DNA from 2 places in the Oceanobacillus sp. FSL W7-1304 genome. Region 1 is predicted to be linked to the other one. Evidence: riboswitches for the same ligand, from Rfam matches in the RefSeq annotation. Region 1 holds a riboswitch; the other holds the start of a gene.
What was found. Region 1 has a riboswitch for S-adenosylmethionine ahead of NYE61_RS15570 (iron-containing alcohol dehydrogenase family protein). Riboswitches for the same ligand answer to the same signal wherever they lie in the genome.
Positions count from the first base shown of each region.

Region 2: it holds a riboswitch for S-adenosylmethionine, as region 1 does, so the genes downstream of both, NYE61_RS04765 (bifunctional homocysteine S-methyltransferase/methylenetetrahydrofolate reductase) here and NYE61_RS15570 (iron-containing alcohol dehydrogenase family protein) in region 1, are expected to answer to the same signal.

Region 1 is NZ_CP150211.1:3,088,433-3,093,193, forward strand. It holds gene NYE61_RS15565 (MetQ/NlpA family ABC transporter substrate-binding protein) at 72-884, opposite strand; gene NYE61_RS15570 (iron-containing alcohol dehydrogenase family protein) at 910-2,010, opposite strand; SAM riboswitch class I at 2,096-2,215, opposite strand; gene NYE61_RS15575 (N-acetylmuramoyl-L-alanine amidase) at 2,306-3,103, opposite strand; gene NYE61_RS15580 (GntR family transcriptional regulator) at 3,436-4,104, shown strand; gene NYE61_RS15585 (acetaldehyde dehydrogenase (acetylating)) at 4,101-4,761, shown strand, end outside.
Region 2 is NZ_CP150211.1:934,758-939,518, reverse strand. It holds gene metE (5-methyltetrahydropteroyltriglutamate--homocysteine S-methyltransferase) at 1-681, opposite strand, end outside; gene NYE61_RS04765 (bifunctional homocysteine S-methyltransferase/methylenetetrahydrofolate reductase) at 719-2,584, opposite strand; SAM riboswitch class I at 2,772-2,877, opposite strand; gene NYE61_RS04760 (reverse transcriptase-like protein) at 3,115-3,768, shown strand; gene NYE61_RS04755 (hydroxymethylglutaryl-CoA synthase) at 3,963-4,761, shown strand, end outside.

The DNA of each region.
Region 1 (4,761 bases):
AGCGCTAAAGCTGTAGCTGGACTTCTCTCACCTCTGTACGTCGCTAACTGGGCACTTCCGTTTTGTTCCTCCTACCATCCAGGAACAACTGAGCCTTGGAAGGTTTCCTCAACAAATTGTTTTACTTCATCGGATTGGTAAATATCGATAAACTGTTGTACAGCTTCGTCATCCTTGTTTTCTTCACGAACCGCGATTAAGTTTACAAATGTAGAATCCTGTTCAATAAAGATTGAGTCTTCACCAGGTACGAGACCTGCATCCATGGCAAAGTTTGAATTAATGGCAGCTGCATCAACTTCACCTAACTGGCGCGGGATTTGCGCTGGATCAAGCTCGATGAATTCATAATTGTTTGGGTTCTCAGCAATGTCATTTACCGTTGCATTTACGCCAAGACCTTCTTCTATTTTAATTAAACCTGCTTGTTCAAACAATAGTAATGCACGTCCACTGTTTGTCGGGTCACTTGGAAGACCGATACGGGCGCCGTCCTCGAGATCTGCTACATCTGTTACACCTTCTGAGTAAATCCCCATCGGGAATGTAACCGTATCTGCAACTTTAATTAAATCTAATCCGCGTTCTTCATTCATATGGTCAAAAAATGGCTCGGTTTGGAAGCTGTTTAAATCAAGCTCGCCTTCAGATAAACTAACATTTGGCATGACATAATCGCTGAAAGAAACTAATTCAATTGTTAGGCCATCCTCTTCAGCAAGCTCTGCAACCTTTTCTAAGATTTGTTCATGTGGTCCTGATGTTACACCGACTTTTAATTTACCGTCTTCCAATAATCCTTCTGCTTCATCTGAGCCGCCACCACATGCGGCAAGTACTGCCAACATGCATGCAAGTAATCCTGTGAATAGTAATTTTTTCATTATGTATCCCTCTTTCTAAAGTTGATTAATTAGTTGTTGGAACTGCTAGCCTCTCTACTTTGAGAATGGCATTTATTAATGTATCTTCTGTAATTTCTTCCGCCATTAAATGAATCGATTCTTGAGGCAGTAATGTTTTCTTAATAATACGTTGCAATAGTTCCTCGTCTCGAGCGTCAATGGATAAATGATTTAATGATGCTGGAAGCCCCCAATCATCATATACTGCTAATAGTCTTTTTAGCTCTTCATCCTTTTCTTCTAGAGCCAATTGAACTAAGATACCATAGGACACGATTTCTCCATGTAAAAATTGCTTGATGCTTTTAGCCTCTGTTAATCCATTATGGACGGAATGTGCACCAGCAATTCTTCCGGCCTTTTCCCCGAATCCGCCGACCATGCCACCAGTCATAATAATTGTTTCAATAACGCGTATGAGTGCATCCGATACCTTTTTATTGGATACCGATTCTAGTGCTTCTTTTCCATCCTTTAGTAAGATATCTCTGCACAAAGCTGCGGAGAATTGAGAAATCTGAAGCCAAACAGGTAAATCCTTATCCTTGTAAAAGGATCGAACTAAAGCATCTGCTTCATAATATTTAGCGAGTGTGTCACCAATACCGGCCTTCAAGTATTCAGGTGGCGCACCAGCAATAATAGCTGGCTCAATCAGCACGAGTGTATTTGCTACTGGGAACTCGGTATAGTGTGAATGGGTACCATCAGCTTGATAAAATACACTTAATGGTGTCCAAGCTGCACAGGTAGCTGCGATTGTTGGGATAAGTACGGATTTAATCCCGGCTTTTACAGCTGAGGCTTTAGTGAGATCGAGTGCTGTCCCCCCGCCAATACCGATTACTGCATCAACCCCATCATGTTGAAATGAAGTTGCGAATTGTTCGACAGCCTCAAGCGTACAATGTCCTTCCACAAACGTGATGTTTGAACGATCAAGCTCCTCTGGTATATAAGGAGAGGCAGCATTCCATGCCTTCCTGCCGCTAAGAATATGTATTTTCTTCACGCCTAACTCTGAAAGAAGTACACGTAACTCTTTTAAAATGCCTTCTCCGATTCGATAATGTCCTGGTGCGCCTTTCACAATTGCTGTTGTCATCTGAGCGTCTCCTTATCGTATTTCGGGAAAATAAAAATGCCTCTCTAAAAAAGAGAGGCATGGATATACTTGACAAGTAACCATCCTCTTATTTTCCAAAATACATATTGTATTTTGCAGGAATTAGCACCTATTCTCAGTTGAATTTAACTGGAATGGTTGCCGGGCTTCATCGGGCCAGTCCCTCCGCCGCTCTTCATAAGAGTGTTTATGAATTTGTTATTTCATATATCTTATAATCTATTGGTTGAAAAGTCAATTGATTTCATTTATTCATACTAAATCTGTTATATATTTACTGGATGATAATAAATGCATCGATTCCAGTGTTGCGGACAACCTGTAAATGATTCTCTGCATTTGTCCTGTTTGTAAATGCACCAGCCTGAACGCGATACCAAGTTTCACCTGAAATCGTAACCTGTTCTACAAAAGCTTGAATGCCTTTAGAATTTAGGAAAGATACACGATCATCTGCATTTGCTTTTGATTTAAAGGAACCAGCAATAACCTTATACAGTTGGCCGGTACCAGGACCTCCGTTTTTTTCTTGCAGGTTAAATGCTCTCGCTAGTCCGTTGACATGCCCTTCTGCTACTCGCTGCTTCCATGCGTTCTGTTTCATTAAAGCTGCATTTCCACTATGGTCGATAAAACCATTTTCCGTTAGCATTGCTGGCATGGACGACTCACGTAATACATGGAAATTAGCTTTCTTTTTACCACGATTTCGTAATCCGTTAACTTTAATTATTTCTGCATGTAGAATGTCTCGATATCTAGCAGTCTGTGAACTATCTGAAAGGCTGCTATGAATGAAATCCTCATAGCCATCAGCAGAGCCGTTAAATGCATTACAATGAATAGATAGAAAATAATCAGCACCCCATGCATTTGCTTCATTTGTTCGTTGGGCGAGACTTTTTGTTGTGTTTCCAGTACGACTCATTTGAACACTAACATTACTGTAGTTTCCAATTAGCAGATCGCGTATTCGCAACGCGATATCAAGAACAACATCTTTTTCTTGTATTCCATTTCCAGTAGCACCGGAATCTGTTCCGCCATGACCTGGGTCTAAATAAAGTTTCATTAAAATCTCCTCCTAATATAACGTATGGTTGATAAGAAAAATCGAATTGGACAAACAACACTGTCTTAGTTAAAATCCATTTTTGTCACCTCCGTCTTTTTCTCGTTTGCTTATGGTACTTCTTTTCAAAACTACAATCGATGTGAATGTAGATTTGGGGAGGTAATATTTGATTTAATTTATTGGATAAACTAATGAGCAGAATAAAAAATATATTCAAATAATTATTGACATAATAAAAGTAAGCGAATACAATATGAATTAATAATTGTAAACTGTCTACATTACAGAATATTCAATTTATTTATTTGTTAGGAGGCCTGCATGTAGTAATGAATATAGGGAAAATGCATGTAAGTGAACAAGTACTTGCTTATTTGCGTAAAGAAATTATGTTAAATCGATATAAGGAAGGTGAACACTTAAAGGAATCCCAATTATCAAGCGAATTAAATGTGAGCAGGGGACCTATACGTGAAGCTCTTTCAAAATTAGAAGCTGAGCGGTTGGTTAAGAGACTTTCAAATGGTAGGACAGTAGTAGGGAAGTTTGATATTGAGGATATTAGGAATTTATATGATAGTCGTATTTTATTAGAAAAGCATGCCCTAACACAAATATCTCCAGAAGCTCTAGAAAAAGATAAACATCTACTTTATCTCTACATCCAGCAAATGCAGGATTCTTTCGATAGTCAAATTAGGAATGTTGATGCAGACATGGAGTTTCATGCGTTACTAGTAGGTATGACAAGTAATCAGTCACTTATTCAATTATGGCATTCCTTAAATGGCATGATACAAACGTTAATCGAGGTTACGTCTACAATTCTTGAGTCAAGACAGCAGGAAATTATTGAAGAGCATCTTGTCGTGGTTGATGCGCTAACCATAGGGGAAGTAGAGAAAGCTCAAGAACTGTTAGCCCGGCATTTGAAGAGCGCTTCGGATCATTATTGTCAAGCAGTTATGGAATTGAATTTAGGAGGAAAGATAGGATGACTCAACAAAAACTCAAATGTGCAATTATTGGCTCAGGAAATATAGGAACAGATCTTATGTATAAATTATTACGCAGTGACAAGCTTGAACCTACAACAATGATTGGAATTGACCCGAATTCAAAAGGGTTAGCACTTGCGAAAGAGCATGGACTTGTTCCGATTTATAATGGGATTGATGGCTTTGTGGAGCAAGCAGACTTAGCAGATATTGTATTTGAGGCAACCTCTGCTAAGGCCCATACACATAATGCACCGATATTAAAGAAATTAGGGAAAAAGGCAATTGATCTAACCCCCGCTGCTGTGGGACCGTTTATTGTACCTGCTGTAAGCTTGGATGAGCAAAGTGTGGAAGCGTTAGATAACGTTAATATGGTTACGTGTGGGGGACAAGCAACTGTACCAATGGTCAAAGCAATTTCAGACGTGGTCGACGTGGAGTATGCAGAAATTGTTGCTTCCATCTCTAGCAAAAGTGCTGGACCAGGAACACGTCAAAATATTGATGAATTTACAGTAACAACTGCAAAGGCTCTACAGGAAGTTGGTGGTGCCAAAGAAGGGAAAGCACTTATTATTTTGAACCCTGCAGAACCACCAATTCTAATGCGGAATACAATTCACGTAAAAATATCGGAATACTCTGATGAGATAC
Region 2 (4,761 bases), 2.1 Mb from region 1:
TTGCTCATAAACTTGTTTTGCTTTTTGGATAACTTCTTTTGATAGATTAGTTCCTAAAATCGGTTCATCGATTTGTACCCAAGAGACACCGGCTTCCTCTAACTCTTTTAATAGTTGGACATATAAAGGTATAAAGCGTTGCAAGACGTTAGAGAAATCATTTTCTTCGTATCCTTTTGATAATTTTAGGTATGTAATTGGACCTAAAATGACAGGCTTCCCATCGATTCCTAACTTTTCTTTTGCTTCTTTATAGAATTTTAGCGGGAGATTTTCTGTTAACGTTGGTGTCACATTTTCAAGCTCTGGAACGATATAATGATAGTTTGTATTAAACCATTTCGTAAGCTTAGAGGCAACCGCATTTTCTGTACCGCGAGCAATAGCAAAATATGTTTCGAGGTTAACCTTTCCGCCATCATAGTTAAAACGATCTGGTACAACACCGAACATAGCGGAAGTATCTAGGACGTGATCGTATAGTGTAAAATCGCCAACCGGTACAAGATCGATACCAATTTCTTTTTGCTTTTTTAAGTTTGCGAATCTAATGGCATCAGTTTTCTCTAAAAGTTCCTTTTCGGATAATTGCTTATTCCAGTATCCTTCCAAGGCGCGCTTCCATTTTCTTTTCTTCCCGATTCTTGGGTAACCTAAGTTTGAGCTAATCACATTTGTCATTTCATTTCCTCCTCATTTGTTTTCATCTTAATTCTTCCTATAGGCTGTGCGGGGTTGCTGACAACACCTCCTCGAAGTTACTTTTGGGGACTTTTTCCTGGATATATTCAATAAGACGAATAATCATGTCATAACGTGCGAAAGGTGTAATTAAATAGATACCATGGAAATATCGTAAGGATACATCAATAAGTTCCTTTGCTATTGAAATCCCTTGTTCAATCGATTTGTCTCGATCGTTCGAGACAAAGCGCATTTTATCTCTAACATCGTCATTTAATTTAATTCCTGGTACTTCATTGTGGAGAAATTCAGCATTTCTTGTTGATGTCAACGGCATAATTCCTATATAAATAGGTGTTTGGATGTGCGCTGTTGCTTCATGCAGCTGTATGATTTGCTCCTTATTGAAGATCGGTTGTGTTAGAAAATAATCGGCACCATAGCTAATCTTTTTTTCCATTCGTTTGACTGCCTTATCAAGATGAGCCACATTTGGATTAAAAGCTGCACCAACTTTGAAAGAAGTTTTCCGTCGTAAGGAATTACCAGAAAAGGAAAGCCCTTTATTAAATTGCTTGATTAGTTTAATTAGATCGAACGATGTTACATCAAAAACAGAAGTGGCACCTGGGAAGTCGCCGATTTTCGTTGGGTCTCCCGTAATTGCCAAAATTTCATGAATCCCTAACGTGTCGAGTCCCATTAAATGGGATTGCAGCCCGATTAAATTACGATCGCGGCAAGTTAAGTGAACGAGAGGTCTTAGCCCAACCTCTTGTTTTATTTTTTCGGCGATCGCAATATTGCTAATTCTTGGTGATGCTAACGAGTTGTCAGCTAATGTAATTGCATCGACACCAGCCTTCTTTAATGCCTTCACGCCTTCCATATATGCGTCTGTTTGCAGATGCTTCGGAGCATCTAGCTCAACGATGATGGAATGTCTTTTCTTTACGATATCGACTAAAGGGGTCTCTTTAGTCGTCTGATTACGTGTTACTTCAATAGGGGAAGGCTTTCTAATAATCTTCTTTTCCGTTAATGGCTTTAAATTACGAACTCCTTGCGCTAATCCTTTGATATGCTCAGGGGTTGTTCCGCAGCAACCGCCAAGCAAGCGAACACCTTCATTGCGAAAATCTTCGGCGCATCGAGTGAAATAGTCAGGTTTATTTTCGTAAACGAGCTTGCCCTCGTGATAAGCTGGCAGACTAGCGTTTGGGTAAGCCGCTAAGAATGTCTTATCTGACAATGGAACATCTTTTAATGATTGCAGCATATGAAATGGACCTAAGTGACAGTTGACGCCAACAATATTACTACCCGTATCTTCTAGCCGTTGTAAAGCATCCTTTAGCTGGATACCATTTTCAAGAATACCTGGTACGTGCATGGAGACATTTGTGATAATCGGTATTGTTGTTTCTTCTCGGGCAATTTCTAATACGGTTAATAGCTCATCAAGATTGTAATAGGTTTCTAAAATAAGGCCATCTACACCTTCTAACAGTAAGCAATATAGCTGTTCTCGAAAGCTTCGTTTGATTTCTTCTTTTGTATCATTTAATGCTTGTGCGCCATGTATCCCTCCGATAGTTCCGAGAACAAAAGTGTCTTTTTTAGCAGCCTTTCTAGCAAGTTCCACTGCTTTGGTATTGATTTTTTTAACTTGATCTTCTAAGCCATAACGAGCAAGCTTAATGTAATTTGCTCCGTACGTATTGGTTTGGATTAAATCGGATCCCGCCTCAATATATGATCGATGAATACGGGTAATTTGTTCCTCATGTGTTAAATTCAATTCTTCAAAGCAACGGTCAACGCCGTATGAATACAGCAAAGTTCCCATTGCACCGTCACCAATAAGGATCCTTTCTTCAAGAGCACTTAATAAACTCATTTTTCTGTCCTCCTTTATCGTTAAAAGTAGCAATTACCTCATTTCATTTTCTTCACTACCTTTTAATTCACTCCTTTGAAGCTGTCATTAGTGGAAAATTGTATTCGTGGTGATAAGAAAAGGTGGGAAAACATAAAAAGACCCCTTCCGAAAAGAAGAGGTCATGTATGTATTATTCACTTTACTCTTCTTATCTACCAAGCATTAATGCTTGTTGGAATTAGCACAGTACTTAAAAAAGCCTGTTGCCGAGGTATCGTAGGGCCAAATCCCTCCACCTCTCTGGATAAGAAAATAACGAATATTCAGTTGTTAAATCCATTTTGCATAAATTTTATAGTTTTGTCAATTGTTTTATTAAATACATTTTTGTTATTATTAAAACAAATTTGTGGTGTTGCTAAGATATGTGCATTTTTAGGATACAATATAAAATAATATGAATGAAAGGTTCATTCATTAAATGTGTTTTATTCAAATTTCATGTCATTTATTTTGTTTTATATCCAAGTAAAAAGGAGGTTTTATCTTTGCAAGTGAGAATGGAATTAACATATCGTACAAAAAAGGGATTAGAGACGATGCTTAGCTCAGATATGATGCAAGCTGGACAAGCCGTCATCATTGCTGAAGACATGGAGAAAACTGGAAGAATCAAGCAATTAACATTTATTGATAGCAATGATAGAAGCTGGACCTATAAGCAATTAAAGAAATACATGGAAGAAATTAAAACGGAACCGCATGATATAACTGTCTATTTTGATGGTGGATTTGACTTGAAGACAGATAAAGCAGGTCTTGGCTGTGTCATTTACTATGAGCAAAATGAAAAGGCCTATCGGATAAGAAAAAATGCTTTAGTGGAAGGCCTTATAAATAATAATGAAGCAGAATATGCGGCGCTTCATTTAGGATTAACTGAATTAGAGCTATTAGGTGTGCACCACTTACCAGTAACATTTGTTGGAGATTCAAAGGTTGTCATTCATCAGTTGGATGGGGAATGGCCATGCTATGAAAAGGAGCTATCAGCATGGATTAATCGGATTGAACAAAAGTTAGAACAGCTTGGAATTGCCCCAACTTATAAAGATGTGTCCCGGAAAATGAACCGTGAGGCTGATCAATTAGCAACACAGGCCCTACAAGAGATTGAAATTATGAGTCATCGTGAGCGCTGATAGATAATCAATCATACAGACAAATTAGCTAATCCGGTAGTTTAGAAAACCTTTCCATCTAACTTCAAATGAGTTGTTTTTCGTAATACATTATATTATCATTTAACTGTTGTTTAATTTAAAAAATAATAGTTGTGCACTATTTCACGAAGCAGTACAGTATAAAATTTTGGTAGTTGTAAAGGAGCAGGGCATTGAATATAGGGATTGATAAGATAGGTTTTTATACACCGCATTTATATGTAGATATGAACAAATTAGCTGTTGCAAGAGACATAGAGCCGGAAAAGTTCACCGTTGGAATTGGACAGGAAAAAATGGCGATTCCGCCTATTACACAAGACCCGGTTACATTGGCTGCGAACGCTGCACTTGGGATTTTAAACGAGGCAGATAAAGAGAAAATCGATTTTGTTATTTTTGGTACCGAATCAGGTATTGATAACTCGAAGTCTGCAGGGGTCTATGTACATAATTTACTTGGGTTAAATCCCCATGCACGTACTGTTGAAATGAAGCAGGCATGCTACGGTGCAACTGCTGGAATTCAATTGGCAAAAGGGCATATTGCATTAAATCCGGAAAGCAAGGTATTGGTAATAGGTTCTGATATCGCGAGGTACGGTCTAAATACCGCCGGTGAATCCACACAAGGTGCAGGAGCAGTTGCGATGGTGATTAGTGCAAATCCAAGAATCATGGTCCTTGAAGAGCATAGTGCTTATTTTACAAATGACATTATGGATTTCTGGAGACCGATTTACTCTGACAAAGCGTTTGTTGATGGAAAGTTTTCCAATGAGCAATACATATACTTCTTTTCGAAGGTTTGGGAGCAGTATAAAGAAAAGTCAGGTCTTGAATTGAAAGATTTTGAGGCAATTTGTTACCACTTGCCATATACAAAGATGGGATTAAAGGCGTTACGTACGATTTTAGATGAAGGTACAGAGGAAGACAACGAAAGATTGGTTGCGAATTATCAAGTAAGTA